Regions from separate parts of the Streptomyces chartreusis genome, predicted to be linked through region 2. Evidence: riboswitches for the same ligand, from Rfam matches in the RefSeq annotation. Region 2 holds a riboswitch; each other region holds the start of a gene.

Region 1 (5,826 bases), 4.9 Mb from region 2:
AGCAGGTTCGCGGCGAGGGCGTCGGTGCGGGCGATGACGACGGTCGGCACATCGGCGATGTCGGCCGCGAGGCGGGCCGCGTTGAGGGTGCGGATGTGCTGCGAGGTCGGCACCAGGACCTTGCCGCCGAGGTGGCCGCACTTCTTCTCCGAGGCGAGCTGGTCCTCGTAGTGGATGCCGGCCGCGCCGGCCGCGATCATCGCCTTGGTCAGCTCGAAGGCGTTCAGCGGACCGCCGAACCCGGCCTCGGCGTCGGCGACGATCGGCGCGAGCCAGTCCGTGCGGTCACCGGCGTCCTCCGAGACGGCGATCTGGTCGGCGCGCAGCAGGGCGTTGTTGATCCGACGGACCACCTGGGGAACGGAGTTGACCGGGTACAGGCTCTGGTCGGGGTAGGTGTGCCCGGCCTGGTTGGCGTCCGCGGCGACCTGCCAGCCCGACAGATAGATCGCCTGGAGGCCGGCCCTGACCTGCTGCACGGCCTGGCCGCCGGTGAGCGCGCCGAGCGCGTGGACGTAGTCCCGCTCGTGAAGTTGGCGCCACAGCCGCTCGGCACCGCGCCGGGCCAGGGTGTGCTCCTCGCGGACGCTGCCGGACAGCCGTACGACGTCCTCGGCGGTGTAGGTGCGCTCGATGCCCCGCCAGCGCGGGTCGGTGGCCCAGCGCCGCGCGAGTGCCTCGGCCGCCTGCGTCCTCGCCTGTGCCATGACTGTCACCGTCTCCTCGGTCTGTTGCGTCTGCCAAGTCCGTGCCGATCGCGGCAATGGCTGGCACTGTGTGTCGTCAAGGGGTTGCGGCTCGCCGCCGCCCGGAGGGCGAAGCAGAGCAATGTTGCTGGCCTCTAATGAGTTTCGGCGGGCCGCACGAAGACTCTGACACTGGCACTGAGTGCCAACAATGGTGGACGTCTGCCAAGTTCTGCGAATCTTCTCGCCGCCGTTTGCCAAGCTTGCGAAGGGTTCGGCAGGCGGGTGTTCGCGTACGCTGACCGGGTTGCGTCCCGGACCTGGAGGTGCGCGGTGAGCAAGACGTACGCGGGTGCGCGGCTGCGGCGGCTGCGCGAGGAACGCCGGATGAGCCAGGCGGAACTCGCCCGCGTCCTGGGTATCTCCCCGAGCTATCTGAACCAGATGGAGCACGACTCACGCCCGCTCACCGTGCCCGTGCTGCTCCGACTCACCGAGACGTTCGGCGTCGACCCGGGCTTCTTCTCCGAGCGCGACACCGCCCGGCTCGTGGCCGACCTGCGCGAGGCGCTCACCGGCGAGATCGCCGCCGCCCGGGTCTCCCCGACCGACCTCGCCGAACTGGCCTCGCGCATGCCCGCGGTCGCGCAGGTCCTGCTCGACCTGGGCCGCCGCAACCAACTGCTGTCCGAGCGGCTCGCGGGGCCCGACGGCCGCGACATCGCCGAGGCGGCACCCCGCTCGCCGCACGAGGAGATCCGCGACTTCTTCTACCGTCGCCAGAACTACCTCCACGACACCGACGTCGCGGCCGAGCAGCTCGCCGAGCGGATCGGCATCCGGCCCGGCGAGGTCCTGCGGGCCCTGACCGCCCGTCTGACGGACGCCCACGGGATCCGCCTCGCCGACACCCACGCCGCCCGGGAGGCCGACGCCCGGGGGAACCGCCCGCCCACCGGCTCCGGCGACCGGCTCCACCACTACGACGCGTCGACCCGCACCCTCCACCTCTCGACCCGGCTGCGCCCCGGCCAGCGGGCCTTCCGCATGGCGACCCAGCTCGCGCTGCTGGAGTACGCCGGCGAACTGGACCGGCACGCCGCCGAGGACTTCCCGGCCGGCTCGCCCGCCCACACCCTGGCCCGCATCGGCGTCGCCAACTACTTCGCCGCCGCGCTGGTGCTGCCGTACACCGCCTTCCACGCGGCGGCCGAGGAGGTCCGCTACGACATCGAGCGGCTCACCGACCGCCACGGCCTCGGCTACGAGACCGTCTGCCACCGGCTCAGCACCCTCCAGCGCCCGCGCCTGCGCGGAGTGCCCTTCTCCTTCGTGCGGGTCGACCGGGCAGGCAACATGTCCAAGCGGCAGTCCGCGACCGGGTTCCACTTCTCCCGGGGCGGCGGCACCTGCCCGCTGTGGAACGTCTACGAGGCGTTCGCCGCGCCCGGCCGGATCCATGTGCAGGTCGCCGAAATGCCGGACGGACAAAGGTACTTGTGGGCCGCCCGTGCGGTCACCCGGCACCGCGGCGGCTGGGGCGAGCCCGGCAAGACGTACGCCATCGGACTCGGCTGCGAGATCCGGCACGCCCACCGGCTCGTCTACTCCGACGGCCTCGACCTCACCAGCCCCTCCGCCGCCACCCCGATCGGCATGGGCTGCCGCGTCTGCGAACGCCTCGACTGCCCGCAGCGGGCGGCGCCGCCCCTCGGGCGGACCCTGCGCATCGACGAGAACACCAGCACCTTCGTGCCGTACCCCGTGACCGGGCGCACGAGTTGAGGGGTGCGCGGAGTTGATAGCCTCGGCGGGCCAGTCGAGCCACATCCGAGGCCAGGGAATCCGGTGCGAATCCGGAACTGACGCGCAGCGGTGAGGGGGACGGGCGGGGCACGCGCCACTGGGAGACCGGGAAGGCGCCCCGGCCGGACGAACCCGAGTCCGAAGACCTGCTGGCACCTCCACGCCCCCGGGCGGGGAGGACGTCCGTAGGCCAGGCTCCGCGTACGAGCCCCGACACCCGAGGCAGGCCCGTGCTCCCCTCCCGCCCCGCGCCCACCGAACCCCCGGCACCCACCGCCGCACCGTCTCGCGTCGTCGTCTGCCGGGACTGCTGCTGCGGCACCCCGAAGGTGACCGGGGTCGACCACGCGCAGCAGACCGCTCGCCTCGCCGCGAACGTGCCCGTGCGCGTCTCCGACTGTCTCGACGTGTGCGAACACGCCAACGTGATCGTCGTCCAGCCGTCCGCCGCCGCCCGCGCGGCCGGCGCCCGCCCCGTCTGGCTCGGCCTCGTCAACGACCCCGACGCCACCGAGGACATCATCACCTGGGTCCGGGCCGGCGGCCCCGGCGTCGCGCCCTGCCCCGACGTGCTCGACCTCTACACCTTCACACCGCCCCGGCGGGCCGCGGACGCCAAAAGGTTGAAGCCAGAACAGTGAGTGCCTGAAGATCGGAAGGACCGATCCGCGCGACAGCGAGGTGAGAGACCCGATGTTCACCACCCGTCCCACCCTCCAGGGCACCTTCGGCATGGTGTCCTCCACGCACTGGCTCGCCTCGCAGTCCGCGATGGCCGTGCTGGAGCGCGGGGGCAACGCGTACGACGCCGCCGTCGCGGGCGCGTTCGTGCTGCACGTGGTCGAGCCGCACCTGAACGGTCCGGCCGGGGAGGTGCCGATCCTGCTCGCCCCGGCGGGCGGCGAGGTACGGGTGCTGTGCGGGCAGGGGCCGGCGCCGGCCGGGGCCACCGTCGCGCACTACCGGGAACTCGGACTGGAGCTGGTGCCGGGGACCGGGCCGCTGGCGGCCGCCGTGCCCGGCGCCTTCGACGCCTGGATGCTGCTGCTGCGGGACCACGGGACCCAGCCGCTCGCGGAGGTGCTGCGGTACGCCGTCGAGTACGCCGAACACGGGCACGCGCCCGTGGAGCGGGTCGGCGAGACCGTGGAGACCGTGCGGGAGCTGTTCGAGACGGAGTGGACCTCGTCGGCCGAGGTGTATCTGCCGGGCGGCCGGGCGCCCCGCCCCGGGGAGCCGTTCCGCAACCCCGCCCTCGCCGCCACCTGGAAGCGGCTGCTCCACGAGGTCGCGGACGCCGGCGACCGGATCGCGCAGATCGAGGCCGCGCGCGAGGTGTGGCGCTCCGGCTTCATCGCCGACGCGCTCGTACGGCAGGCCGGCCGCCCGACCCTGGACACCAGCGGCGAGCGGCACTCCGGCACGCTCACGGCCGCCGACCTCGCCGGCTGGTCCGCGACCTACGAGGCGCCGGCGAGGTACGACTGGAACGGCTGGACCGTGTGCAAGGCCGGCCCCTGGAGCCAGGGCCCCGTCCTCCTCCAGCAGCTCGCGCTGCTCCCGCCCGAGCTGCCGCGGTACGGGTCCGCCGACTACGTCCACCTGCTGATCGAGGGCTGCAAGCTGGCCATGGCCGACCGGGAGGCCTGGTACGGCGACGCGGCCGAGGTGCCGCTGGCCGACCTGCTGTCGGACGAGTACAACGCCGCCCGGCGGGCGCTGATCGGCGAGAAGGCCTCGCACGAGCTGCGGCCCGGCAGCCCCGGCGGGCGTGACCCGCGACTGTGCGCCCACGCGCGCGTGGCGGCCGCCGCCCGGCCCGGCTCCCACGCGCCGGGCGCCGGGGAGCCGACCGTCGCCAAGAGCCCCACGTCCCCGGTGCCGGGCGAGCCCGATGTCGCCGCCGACGGCGGGACCCGGGGAGACACCTGCCACATCGACATCGTCGACCGCTGGGGCAACATGATCGCGGCGACCCCCAGCGGCGGCTGGCTCCAGTCCAACCCCGTCGTGCCCGAGCTGGGCTTCCCGCTCGGCACCCGGCTCCAGATGACCTGGCTGGAGGAGGGACTGCCGAACTCCCTGACCCCGGGCCGGCGGCCCCGCACCACCCTCACGCCCTCCGTCGCCCTGCGCGACGGCGTGCCCGTCATGGCCTTCGGCACGCCCGGCGGGGACCAGCAGGACCAGTGGCAGCTCCACTTCCTCCTCGCGGTCGCCCTGCGCGGCCCGGTCCGCGGCGGCCTCGACCTCCAGGGCGCGATCGACGCCCCGAACTGGCACAACGACAGCTTCCCCGGCTCCTTCTACCCGCGCGGGATGCGGCCCGGGAGTGTGACCGTGGAGTCCCGGACGGACGCCGCGGTGGTGGAGGAGCTGCGGCGGCGCGGTCATGACGTCACCGTCGGTGACGCCTGGTCGGAGGGCCGGCTGTGCGCGGTGGCACGGGACCCGGAGACCGGCGTCCTGTCGGCCGCGGCGAATCCGCGCGGGATGCAGGGATACGCGGTCGGGCGCTGAGGAGAACACCGGTCTCAGCTTTCTGACCTGCTGATATCGGCCCCTCATATTCACGTCGATGCCATCTGCCGGTCACCCGGCGGGCAGGGATTGTCAGAGGGCCGTGTTCTTATTGACGCGTGATCGAATACAACGAAACCATCGAAGAGTTTCTCGCACAGCACTCGGCCGACGTGGAGGAAGCGGTCCGCAAGGCGGCCGCGGCCGAGATCATGCCCCGCTTCCGGCAGCTCGCCGAGCACGAGATCGACCAGAAGAGCGGACCGCACGACCTGGTCACCGACGCCGACCGGCTCGCCGAGCGGTTCCTCACCGGGGCCCTCGGCGCGCTCCTGCCCGGCTCGGTCGTGGTCGGCGAGGAGGCCGTGCACGCCGACCCGGCGTCGTACGAGGCGATACGCGGCGACGCGCCGGTCTGGATCATCGACCCCGTCGACGGCACCCGCCAGTTCGTGAACGGCGACACCGGCTTCTGCACGCTGGTCGCGCTCGCCCGGCACGGCGTCCTGCTCGCCTCCTGGACCTACGCCCCGGCCCGCGACCAACTCGCCACGGCGGTGCGCGGCCAGGGTGCCCACCTCGACGGCGTACGGCTGCGGTCCGGCGCGCCGGAACCCGGCCGCGACCTCGAAATCGCCACGTCCCACCCGGACTACACGACCGATGACCAAAAGCGCGGCCTGCTCGGCCTGTGGACCGACGGCATCGCGCCGCGCTCCTGCGGATCGGCGGGCCTGGAGTATCTGGCCGTCGCACGGGGCGAGTTGGACGCGACCGCGTTCAGCTGGGAGGCCGCCTGGGACCACGCCGCGGG
Region 2 (5,826 bases):
GAGGACGGTCTCGACGGTGACCTTGCCGCCCAGGCGGATCCCCTGCGCCCAGTCGGGAAGGGGGATCTCGGGGAGGGTGACGATCACGTGCGTGCCGGGGAGCGGGGAGCCGAGGAGCACGGCGAAGACGAGCCGGATGAGGAGGACGGCCAGGGCCAGCTTGAAGAAGACGGAGTAGGAGCGGGCCCAGGGGGCGTTCGGGCGGCAGGTCGCCACGACGTACGCGGAGGTCACGATGAGGAGGGCGAGGAGGAGCGGGTTGGTGGTGCGGGTGGCGGCGGTACCGAGGGCGAGGGCCCAGAGCCACCAGGCGCCGGGGTGCAAGGGAGGGGCGGTAGCGCCCCGAAGGGGCGCGGGGAACTGCGCGATCAGCCACGACGGCGCCGCGGAGGACCAGCCCCCCGTCCGGGGCGCGGTGCGCTCAAGCATCCCCGCGCCGCCGTGCCTGCCAGACCGCCGCCGCCCCCAGCACCACCACCACGGCGATGCCCGCGACCAGGCCGAGCGAGAGCCCGCCGTCCGAGTCGCCCTCGGCCGCGCCGGCACTCCGCCCGGCCGCGGTCGGCTGCCCGGTCTCCCGGCCGCCGCCCGACACCTGATCGCCGCAGCCCTTCTGCGGATACCCGGTGATCGCGCACAACAGGGCGTTGGTGTCGTAGCGCAGGGGCTTGGCTACGGCCGCGAGGGCCTCGGCCGTGGTCGCGTCTGGAGCCACCCGGGCACAGGCCGTACGGCGGGCGGGGGGCGTCTCGCCGGACGGGGCGTCGGCCGCCGTACCGAAGTCGATGACCAGGGCGATCCGCTTCCTGCCGTCCTCGGCGGGCGTCCTGGCGCAGATCACCGCGAACTCGGCCGCGCCCCTGGGCCGTGTCGCGTCCTTCGAGTCCTCGCTCACGGCGAACCGGAAGCCCTGGACGTCGCCGTCGGAGGGGCGGGCGAGGGAGGGGCCCTGGGTGGCGTAGACCCAGGTGTCGCCCTGGCGCTCCCAGAAGGACCAGTAGCGGTAGCCGGCCGCCTGCGCGCCCTGGGCCGCGCCGGTCAGCAGGACCAGCGCGGCCAGGAGCGGGGCGAGCACGCGGCGGATCACGCCTGGGGGCCCTTCTTGCGGCCGCTCAGCAGGAAGCCGATGCCGATGCCGACGACGAGGAAGATGCCGACGTACCACCAGACCCCGAAGGGACTGTCGTCCTTCTTCTTCTCCTCATTCGTGGCCTTTGCCGCGGCCTGCGGGGCGGGGCCGGTGGCGTTGAGCTGCTCGACCAGGTCGGCGCCGCCGAAGTCGCGGGGGTCCGTGCCGGTGGCGTGGGCGGCGAGGATCAGCTGGGCGTAGGCGGCCGGGCCGCTCTGCTTCGCCCACTTCGCGGAGTTCTGCTCCAGCCAGCGCAGCGGCTTCTCGGCGGCGTCGGCACCGGAGAGGGCGGCCAGTGCGACGACCGCGTCGGCGGTGTTGCCGTAGTCGGGCTGGTCCTCGGCGCCGGGGAGGGTGGAGGTGAGGTGGCCGTCCTTGGCGAGGGCTTCGGTGAGGTGGGCGGCGCCGTTGACGGCGGCCTGCTGCGAGGACGGGTAGCCGCCGTCGGTGCAGTTCGCGGCGGGCGTCTCCTTGCCGGGGCTCACGACGAGGCCCTTGCCGAGCGAGCCGAGGACGCCGGCCGCGGTGGCGTCGGCGTTGGCGAGCAGCTTGCCCTTCTTGTCGGGCTGGAAGGCGAACGCGCCGCCGTCGTCGGCCTTGCAGGGCAGGGCGAGCTGCTTGAGGGCGTCGTAGGCCGACTGCCCGTCCTTGCGGACATCCGCGGGCTTCTCACCGGCGGCGGCGAGCGCACCGATCACCACGGAGGTGGAGTTGGTGTCGCTGGCCCCGCCCGGCATGTACCCCCAGCCGCCGTCCTTGTTCTGGACGGACTTCAGCCAGGTCACGGCCTTGGAGGTGGCGGCGTCGTGCCCGCCGAGCGCGACGAGCGCCTGGACGGCGGCGGCCGTGTTGTTGGTGTCGACGAGGGTCTTGGCATCGCAGTCGGCGGCGGCGTCGGCACGGTAGGGCGCGAAGGCGCCGTCCGCGCACTGCTGCGTGAGCAGCCAGTCCACGGCCTTCGGGGCGGGCTTCACCCCGACGGTGTCCTGGGCGAGCATCGCGAGCGACTGCCGCCAGACACCGTCGTAGGTGGGGTCGGTGGTGCCGTACAGCTCGGCGGGGTACGTGGGCTTCGCGGGCGCGGAGGGAGAGGAGTCGGCGGGTGACGCGGACGGGGAGGAGTCGGCGGCTATGGCCGGCGCGGCCGCGCCGATCACGACGGCGGCGGCCAGAACCGCGGCGCTGTGACGGACGTACATGATCGGCGGGTGCCCTTCCCTAAGGGGAACCGGGCAGCACAGGGGAGACCCCGGCGGCTCGGCTCCGTATACCTCGACGGTGCCGCACTCCGGCGGACTGCCGGGGCACGTGAGCCGGTCACTTCCCGTACGCGGCGATCCGGCTCACCGGCCTTCGACGACGACCGGTTCACGGTTGCGGGTCAGCGCCGGATTTGCACCGGCTTTCCCACGTACGGGTGTGATGACGACGGCGACACTCTACCCGGGGGTAGGTGGGGGGTGAGAGGGGGCTGGGGGCGGCGGAGGTGGTCCGGTGCCGAGGGAGGTCGAGGGCGGCCGGTTCGGCTGGATTTCGCCCATGGGTGTTGCAGGGGGTTGCCGAGCTTCGTGGTGAGCGTGTGCATGATCCTGGCCGGGAGGTCGGCCCCTCCTTGCGGACGGATCGGTATCGGCCGACGTCAGGATGCGAGGGGTGTCGGGCGGCCCCATCATGTGGGTACTGCCCTTGGACAGCGTGATCGCCGCCCTGGGGCGTCGCGATCACAGAAGTGTCAAACCAAACATGCATTTTGCGCCGAATGGCTATCGGTGTGGCTGGAATGACCTGCCGGAGGGTGGGAATCCTCTACCGTTTGGTCGGTGCGAGCGGCCCTTCGGGACGCGCAACCGTCACCCCATGACATTGCGTCTTTCGGAAAACCCTTGGTCCGTCGCGAATGACGGCTGGTTTGTGTGTCGACTGGCGCTCTGACGGGCGGGATGCTGATTCTCTGGGTCCTGCTCCGGGCGGCCGCGGCGCTGGCGACGGGAGGCACACCTGGTGTTGGGAAGTGTCAAGAGCGGCGATGGCAGGCTGCTCTTCTTCGAGACGTCGGGGGACCCGAAGGGCCACCCGGTGTTCTTGCTGCATGGCACTCCGGGCAGCAGGGTCGGGCCGCGTCCACGGACCAGCGTTCTCTACAAGCTGGGCATCCGGCTCATCTCCTATGACCGGCCGGGGTACGGGGAGTCGCAGCGGTTAAAAGGCCGCGCTGTGCGTCACGCCGCTGCGGATGTGGCGGCCATCGCCGACCAGCTGAATCTTGGACCGTTCTCCGTGCTGGGCCGTTCCGGTGGCGGGCCTCATGCGTTGGCGTGTGCGGCGCTGCTTCCGGACAGGGTCGCCAGTGCTGCCGTGCTGGTCAGCATCGCTCCTCCCGATGCAGACGGGCTCGACTGGTTCGAGGGGATGGCTCCGTCCAACGTCATCGCCTACAAGGCCGCCAAGGCGGCTCTCCGTGATGGATCCGAGGAGTGCCTGGAAAGACTCAAGGCCAACCTGGCCAGCAACGCGGATGCCATTCGTGACAAGCCGGAGTCACTGCTGGGGTTACTGACTCCGGAGATGCCCATGGCCGACAAGGCTGTCGTGGGACACGGTGGGATCAGAGGCCTGCTCCTAGCCAACTATGAGACCAGTGTGGTGCGTTCCTCGTTCGGGTGGCTCGACGACGTGCTGTCCTTCCGGCTGGACTGGGGCTTCGAGCCAGGCAAGATCGTCGAAGTCCCGCTGCTGCTGTGGCACGGTGAGCACGACACCTTCTCGCCCGTCGGGCACTTCCGATGGCTTGCCGAACGCATTCCCTCAGCGACTGCCGTGCTGAAGCCGGGGGCGGCTCACTTCGCCGCGCTGCCGGCCGTACCGGAAATACTCGCTTGGCTACGTGACCGTGCTCGCGAGCGCTTCGGGGCCGCCGTGTAGCGGGTTCCGGCAGCCCGTCCGTGCCCGCGACGGTGGTTAGCTGTGCTCGCCGAGGCCGGCGAGCACAGCGCAGATCAGATCGGGTGTGGGTCGAACTCCCAGCCCGACCGACTCCACTCGCGCAGGGCCAGAGCGCGGGGATGATCGGCCCCGAGCCGCGCAGTGATCGCGCCCAGCACTTCCTCGCGCAGCCGTTCGGCCGCTTCGCTCTCTCCCAACTCGTTCAGGACCACCGCAAGGTTGGCCGCGCATACCAGCGGGGCGGGGTGCTGGTCGTCGTTCAGGACATCGCGAAGCCGGTCCAGTACCTCCTCGTAGGTAGCGCGGGCCCGTCCACGCTGCCCCAGTGCGGCCTGGGCATTGGCCAGGTTCACCCGGCACATCAGGGTGAACGGGTGGTCGTCGTCGAAGATCGCCGCGAAGACCCTCGCGGCTTGCTCGGCGTGTGCCAGGGAGGAAGCCGCCTCGTTGGCCGTGTAGAGCAGCACGGCCAGGTTCGCGTAGCAGGCTGCTGTGTAGGGGTGTTGGTCCTGGAAGAACCGACGGCAGTCGTCCAGGACCCGGCGGGCCAGCTCGAGGGCCTCTTCGGTGCGACCCTGCGCGCCCAGGATCCCGGCCAGGCCCAGGTGGAGCAGCAACCGGTTGGGCGAGGCCGATCCTTCCTCGGAGGGAAGGTTGGACAGCACCGTGCGTGTCAGGTCCTCCGCTTCCTGGGCCCGGCCCATCTGGTGCAGGGCACCCGACAGAGCCTTGCCCGCGTTGATGGTGGTGGGAGCGGACGGGCCGAACTGCTGATGGGAGAGGCATTGGTCGTAGGTGCGCCGCAACGGAAGCTCGGATCCGGCGTAGTCGCCGCAGTCGAGCAGATCGCGGGCGTAACTGATGGTTGATGCCCGTGTGTAGGCATGTTCCGGGCCGAGGATCTTGTTCCGAGTCTCCATAGTCTTGCGGTCCAGCCTCAGAGCGTCCGTGTACTGCCCCAACACCCGTAGACACACCGCATAATTGTTGGCCGCCATGAGGCTGCGCGGATGGTCTTCGCCGAACAACTCCAGGAACTGCTCGTGGTTGAGCCGGTCGCGATCCAGCGCCTCGCTGTAGCGGCCCAGGCCGCGCAGGTCGGCAGCCACTCCGCCGGACGTCATGAGGATGTGGAGGTCGTGCGGGCTGTCCAGGGCCGCTTCCTGGCGGTGCAGTACGTCCATGTCCAGCTCCAGGGCCTCTTGGTATCTGCCCTGGGCACGAAGGATGTTGGCGATCTGGAAGCCCATGTGCAGCACCCAGCGCTCGTCGGGTCCGCTGTGTTCGAGCCAGCCCTGATGCACGCGCGTGCTCAGGTCGTACGCCTGCTTCAGCTCGCCGCGGCGGCGCAACTGGCGAACTCGGTCGACGATCAGTTTGCGGATGCCGTAGTCGGGCGCTGCCAGGGCCCAAGTAGTTCCCAGGTGAGGCCAGATGATGCGGTAGCGCTCCCAGGTGTTGTGGTCCTCGGGGTCGTCCTGTTCGGGACGGGCGGCCACCAAGGTGCGGAAGACGACGTCCCGCGTGGCCTCCTGGTCTTCCTCCGTCATGTTCAGGCGCACCGACATCTGCACCAGGCGGTGCACACGGAGGCTGCGTGACTTGCGGTCCACCGTCGCGAGCGAGAGTCGACTCAGTTCCTGGAACGCGCGCGCGATCATTTCCGTGCTGTCGAAGGCGCGCGGCCGGAACTCCTGATCACGCGTGCTGTCCTGGCCCGTGAGGGACTGTGCGATCTGCGTGCTTTGCAGCAG
Region 3 (5,826 bases), 5.0 Mb from region 2:
TCCGCCGTACTCGATGACCCGGCTGCGTACGTTCCACGGGGCGGGCAGCACCGACTCCTCGCCGCCGTCGGTACGGCGCCGCACCAGCGTGTACCGGCCGCCCTCGGTGGGCCGCGCCTCGGTCCACCAGGCCTCCTCCCCCACGAAGCCCACGAAGTCGGGCCGCCCCTCGTGCGCCGCGGCGACGGCCGCGTCGATGGGCGAGGGCCAGGAACCGTACGCCAGCGTCCGCACTTTCTCCCCCAACTCCCCTAGGCCGTACGCAGAAAACGGTCGAGCACGCGTACGCCGAAGTGCAGTGCCTCGATGGGCACCCGCTCGTCGACGCCGTGGAACATGGCCCCGTAGTCGTAGCCCTCCGGCAGCTTCAGCGGTGAGAAGCCGTAACCGGTGATGCCGAGCCGTGAGAACTGCTTGGCGTCGGTGCCGCCGGGCATGCAGTACGGCACGACGTGCCCCTCGGGTGCGAACTCCTCGACGGCCGCGCGCATCCGGGCGTACGTCGGCGAGTCCACGGGCGACTGGAGGGCCACCTCGTGATGGTGGAACTCCCAGTTCACGTCAGGTCCGGTGAGCTGGTCAAGGGTGGCGCGGAACTCGTCCTCGTGACCCGGGAGATATCGGCCGTCGACATACGCGACGGCCTCCCCGGGGATGACGTTGACCTTGTAACCGGCCTCCAGCATGGTCGGGTTGGCGCTGTTGCGGACGGTCGCCTCGACCAGCCGGGCGGCCGGGCCGAGCTTCTCCAGCAGGCCGTCCACGTCGTCCAGGTCGGCGTCGAGGCCGTAGAGCGCGGCGAGTTCGGTGAGGGCCGCGCGGACGGTCGGGGTGAGCCTGAGCGGCCACTCGTGGGCGCCGATACGGGTGACAGCGGCGGCGAGGCGGGTGACGGCGTTCTCCCGGTTGGGCCGCGAGCCGTGCGCGGCACGCCCGTGGGCGGTGAGCTTGACCCAGCCGGTGCCGCGCTCGCCGGCGGCGAGGGGGTAGAGCTGTCGGCCGCTGCCGTCGTGGACGGTGAACGCCCCGGACTCGCTGATTCCCTCGGTGCAGCCCTCGAACAGCGCGGCGTGCCGGTCGGCGAGGAACCCGGAGCCGTCCTCGGCGCTGGCCTCCTCGTCGGCGGTGAACGCGATCACGACGTCCCGGCGGGGCCGTACGCCCTCGCGGGCCCAGGACCGCACGACGGCGAGGATCATCGCGTCCATGTTCTTCATGTCGACCGCGCCCCGGCCCCACACGACGCCGTCGCGGATCTCCCCGGAGAAGGGGTGCACGCTCCATTCGCCGGCCTGCGCGGGCACCACGTCCAGGTGACCGTGCACGAGGAGTGCGTCCGCCGACGGGTCGGTGCCCTCGATACGGGCGACGACGTTGGTCCGGCCCTCGGTGCGCTCCAGCAGGGCGGGTTCCAGGCCCGCCTCGGCCAGCCGCGCGGCCGCGTACTCGGCGGCGGGGCGCTCACGGCAGTCACCGCCGCCGCGGTTGGTCGTGTCGATGCGGATGAGGTCGGAGGTGAACGTGACGACTTCGTCCAGTGCCTGCCCGTCAGCCATACTGCTCCTCCACCGAGGCCGAGGCGATCGTGGTGACCGCCTTGAAGGTACGGATTCCCTCGTACATTCGCTCGCTGGTGTACGCCACCTTGCGCTCGCCGATACGTTCGACGCCGGGAACGACGGTGACGGCCATCGCGAGGTGTTCGGCGTCGAACTCGACGGCGACGGTGAACGGTCCCCCGCGCACCGGTTCGTGACGGACCGCCAGCCCGGCCGCCTCCTTTGCCGCGGCACGGATGTCGGCGGCGGTCCTGGCCGGCGTACGGCACACGGCGGCGTACCGCGAGACGTGGTCCTTGACGGCGACCTTCGGCGCCCCGGGCGCGTAGCCGAGCGCGTCCTCGCAGGCCAGGTCGTCGCCGGTGACCAGCACCACGGGGACGCCGTACTCTGCGACGACGTGCGCGTTCAGCAGGCCCTCGCTGGCCCGGACGTCGTTCAGCCACACCCCTGTGATCTGGTTCGCGAGGTAGGTGTGCGCGAGAACACCCTCCATGCCGGCGCCCGCGTGGTAGCCGACGAAGGCGATGCCGTCCACGTCGCCGTGCTGCACGCCCTCGACCATGGACAGCGTCTTGTGCCGGCCGGTGAGCATCTCGGCCCGCTCGTCGAGCCGTTCGAGCAGCAGATTGCGCATGGACCAGTGCGCCTCATTGATGAGGACGGCGTCGGCGCCGCCGTCGAAGAATCCCAGCACGGCGGCATCGACGTCCGAGGTGAACATCGCCCGGCAGCGCTCCCACTGGGGAGTCCCCGGAAGCACGTCGGCCGGCCAGGTCACACCGGTGGCGCCCTCCATGTCGGCGCTGATGAGGATCTTCATGCTCGATCACGTTACGCGCCCGGGAGGGAACCCGCCACGAAGCGGACGAACGCCGCTTTCACACCTTTGGGGTGTGCTTGTCAGCCACCCGCCAAGGGCACTAATGTCACCACGCCTTGGTGAACGGGAAATCCGGTGTGATGCCGGTGCGGCCCTCGCCACTGTGAATCGGGAAGTCCGGCTCCTGCCCTCGCGGGCAAGCCACTGGGTCCTTGTGACCCGGGAAGGCGGAGCACGGGCGGTGTCACCCGTCAGCCAGGAGACCGGCCAAGGCACGTCAACCATCCACGAGGTGCTGGAGAGGGTCTGCTGAGCCATGCACATAGCCGAGGGTTTTCTGCCCCCGGCGCACGCGGTCGCCTGGGGCGTCGCGTCCGCGCCGTTCGTCGTACACGGAGTACGGTCACTCACCCGTGAGGTCCGGGAGCATCCCGAGAGCACACTGCTGCTCGGCGCCTCCGGGGCCTTCACCTTCGTCCTTTCCGCCCTGAAGCTGCCGTCGGTGACCGGCAGCTGTTCGCATCCCACCGGCACGGGCCTGGGCGCCATCCTGTTCCGGCCGCCGATCATGGCGGTACTGGGCACCATCACGCTGCTGTTCCAGGCGCTGCTGCTCGCGCACGGCGGTCTGACCACGCTCGGCGCCAACGTCTTCTCGATGGCGATCGTCGGGCCCTGGGCCGGCTACGCGATCTACAAGCTGCTGCGGCGCTACGACGTGCCGCTGATGGTCGCCGTGTTCTTCGGCGCGTTCGTCGCGGACCTGTCGACCTACTGCGTGACCAGCGTCCAGCTGGCGCTCGCGTTCCCCGACCCGGGCAGCGGATTCGTGGGCGCGCTCGGCAAGTTCGGCTCCATCTTCGCCATCACCCAGATCCCGCTGGCGGTGAGCGAGGGCCTGCTGACGGTGCTCGTGATGCGGCTGCTGGTGCAGTCCAGCAAGGGCGAACTGACCCGGCTGGGCGTGCTCCTCGCCAGGAAGCAGTCCCGCAGCGAGACGGAGGCGGTGGCCCGATGAGCAGGAACACGAAGATCAACGTCCTGCTGCTGCTCGTGGTGGCCGCGCTCGCCGTGCTGCCGCTGGCACTCGGCCTGGGCGACCACAAGGAGGAGCCGTTCACCGGCGCCGACGGCGAGGCGGAGACGGCGATCACCGAGATCGAGCCGGACTACGAGCCCTGGTTCTCGCCGCTGTACGAGCCGCCGTCCGGTGAGATCGAGTCGGCCCTCTTCTCCCTCCAGGCGGCGCTGGGTGCCGGTGTCCTCGCCTACTACTTCGGGCTGCACCGGGGACGCAGGCAGGGCGAACAGCGGGCAATGGAGCGGGCCGGCGAGGAGGCGGCGGCCGGTGCCGCCGAGGAGTCGAAGGCCGACAGGGTCTGACACGTGCTGCCGATCGACGCGGCGGCGCACAGCAGTCGCTGGCGCCGCCGTCATCCCGTGGACAAGGCCGTGCTCGGGCTCGGTCTCACCGTGCTCGCGATCTCCCTGCCGCCCTGGCCGGGTGCCGCGTTGGTCCTTCTCACCGCGCTGACCGTGCTGCTGGGGCCGGCGGGCGTGCCCGGGCGGCGGCTGTGGCGGGCGTACCGCGTGCCGCTCGGTTTCTGTGTGACCGGCGCGGCCACGCTGCTGGTCCAGGTCGGCGGCGGGCAGGGCTTCGTGTCCCTCGCCGCCGACGGGCCGCTGCGCGCCGGTGAACTGCTGCTGCGCACCTCGGCGGCCTCGCTCGGGGTGCTGCTGTTCGCGTTCACCACGCCGATGTCGGACCTGCTGCCGCGGCTGGTGAAGGCGGGGGTGCCCGCACCCGTCGTGGACGTCGCGCTGGTGACGTACCGCATGAGTTTCCTGCTGCTCGACTCGATGCGCCGGGTGCGGGACGCGCAGGCGGCCCGGCTCGGGCACACCACCCGCGCCGCGACCTGGCGTTCGCTGGCCGGCCTCGGCGCGACCGCGTTCGTGCGGTCCTTCGACCGGGCCACCCGCCTGCACGCCGGGCTCGCCGGGCGCGGCTACGACGGCACCCTGCGCGTCCTGGTGCCCGAGGCGAAGGTCTCCGTCCGTTTCACGGCCGCGAGTTGCGCCCTGCTCGCAGCGCTGGCCGCTCTCACCCTCGTACTGGAAAGGGCCCTGCCATGAGCGAGCCCACCGCCCTCGTCGCGGGCCGGGACGCGACCCACGCCCACCAGAGCGACCCCGTCGCACCCACGGCCACGAGCCACTCCCCTGTCACGACGCCGGCCACCCCCACCCCCGCACGGAAAAAGGCCCAGCCATGAGCGAGCCCACCGCCCTCGTCGCCCTGCGGGGTGTCTCCTACGCCTACGAGGACGGCCCCGTCGTGCTCAGCGGCCTCGACTTCGACGTCCGCGAGGGGCGGGCTCTCGCGCTGCTCGGCCGCAACGGCAGCGGCAAGACCACGCTGATGCGGCTGCTCAGCGGCGGACTCAAGCCGCACGACGGCCGGCTGACGGTCGGGGGGACGCCGGTCGCGTACGACCGCAAGGGGCTGACCCGGCTGCGGACGACCGTGCAGCTGGTGGTGCAGGACCCCGACGACCAGCTGTTCGCCGCGTCCGTAGCGCAGGACGTCTCCTTCGGCCCGCTCAACCTCGGCCTGCCGGACGCCGAGGTGCGGGCGCGGGTCGACGAGTCGCTGGCCGCCCTCGACATCACCCGGCTGGCGGACCGGCCCACGCATCTGCTGTCGTACGGGCAGCGCAAGCGCACGGCCATCGCCGGGGCCGTCGCGATGCGGCCGCGCGTGCTGATCCTCGACGAGCCGACCGCCGGGCTCGACCCCGACGGCCAGGAACGCCTGCTCACGACCCTGGGCGGACTGCGCGCGAGCGGCACCACGGTCGTCATGGCCACCCATGACGTCGACCTCGCGCTGCGCTGGGCCGACGACGCGGCGCTGCTGACCCCGTCCGGTGTCCGCACCGGTCCCGCGGACACGATGCTGGCCCGCACGGACCTCCTGCGGGAGGCGGGGCTGCGACTGCCCTGGGGCATCGCGGCGGCCCGGCTGCTGCGGGCGCACGGCCTGCTGGACGACTCGGCACCGGGCCCGCGCGACGCGGACGAACTGGCCGCACTGGCGGCGCCGACCACTCCCACGATCGCGGCCGACGGCTGAGACCGCCCGTGCGCTGGGCACACGGGTGATACATACCGCGACCGGCCGCCAAAGGCCCGGCGGACCCCGGGGCTGCCTGTTTCATGAGGTCACGCACGACCGAAGTGAGGCAGCATGGCCGAGGCCACCGAGGACACCAGCCCGCCCGAAGGACTGAAACCCGACGCGATCGGGTTCGTCGACGCCCTCGTCATCGGGCTCAACGCCACCTCGCCCGCGTACTCGCTGGCCGCGGCGATCGGCCCGGTCGTGGCCCTCGTGGGCGTCTACGCCCCCGGCGTCATGCTCGCGTCGTTCGTCCCGATGCT

The links. A riboswitch is a leader RNA that binds a small molecule or an ion and turns the genes downstream of it on or off. The one in region 2 is predicted to bind cobalamin.
Region 1: linked by a shared signal. The riboswitch ahead of CP983_RS08490 ((2Fe-2S) ferredoxin domain-containing protein) and the one ahead of CP983_RS30500 (SCO2321 family membrane protein) in region 2 are both predicted to bind cobalamin.
Region 3: linked by a shared signal. The riboswitch ahead of CP983_RS08150 (energy-coupling factor ABC transporter permease) and the one ahead of CP983_RS30500 (SCO2321 family membrane protein) in region 2 are both predicted to bind cobalamin.

What each region holds. Positions count from the first base shown of each region.
Region 1 is NZ_CP023689.1:2,032,658-2,038,483, reverse strand. It holds gene aceA (isocitrate lyase) at 1-707, opposite strand, end outside; gene CP983_RS08495 (short-chain fatty acyl-CoA regulator family protein) at 1,020-2,471, shown strand; cobalamin riboswitch at 2,486-2,660, shown strand; gene CP983_RS08490 ((2Fe-2S) ferredoxin domain-containing protein) at 2,723-3,133, shown strand; gene CP983_RS08485 (gamma-glutamyltransferase family protein) at 3,186-5,012, shown strand; gene CP983_RS08480 (inositol monophosphatase family protein) at 5,132-5,826, shown strand, end outside.
Region 2 is NZ_CP023689.1:6,931,964-6,937,789, forward strand. It holds gene CP983_RS30490 (energy-coupling factor transporter transmembrane component T) at 1-429, opposite strand, end outside; gene CP983_RS30495 (SCO2322 family protein) at 422-1,087, opposite strand; gene CP983_RS30500 (SCO2321 family membrane protein) at 1,084-2,328, opposite strand; adenosylcobalamin-variant (AdoCbl-variant) riboswitch at 2,453-2,547, opposite strand; gene CP983_RS30505 (alpha/beta fold hydrolase) at 3,131-4,051, shown strand; gene fxsT (FxSxx-COOH system tetratricopeptide repeat protein) at 4,126-5,826, opposite strand, start outside.
Region 3 is NZ_CP023689.1:1,956,016-1,961,841, forward strand. It holds gene CP983_RS08135 (LpqB family beta-propeller domain-containing protein) at 1-234, opposite strand, end outside; gene CP983_RS08140 (M20/M25/M40 family metallo-hydrolase) at 252-1,556, opposite strand; gene CP983_RS08145 (M55 family metallopeptidase) at 1,549-2,382, opposite strand; cobalamin riboswitch at 2,483-2,668, shown strand; gene CP983_RS08150 (energy-coupling factor ABC transporter permease) at 2,699-3,400, shown strand; gene CP983_RS08155 (energy-coupling factor ABC transporter substrate-binding protein) at 3,397-3,765, shown strand; gene cbiQ (cobalt ECF transporter T component CbiQ) at 3,769-4,518, shown strand; gene CP983_RS43915 (hypothetical protein) at 4,515-4,658, shown strand; gene CP983_RS08165 (energy-coupling factor ABC transporter ATP-binding protein) at 4,655-5,518, shown strand; gene CP983_RS08170 (APC family permease) at 5,633-5,826, shown strand, end outside.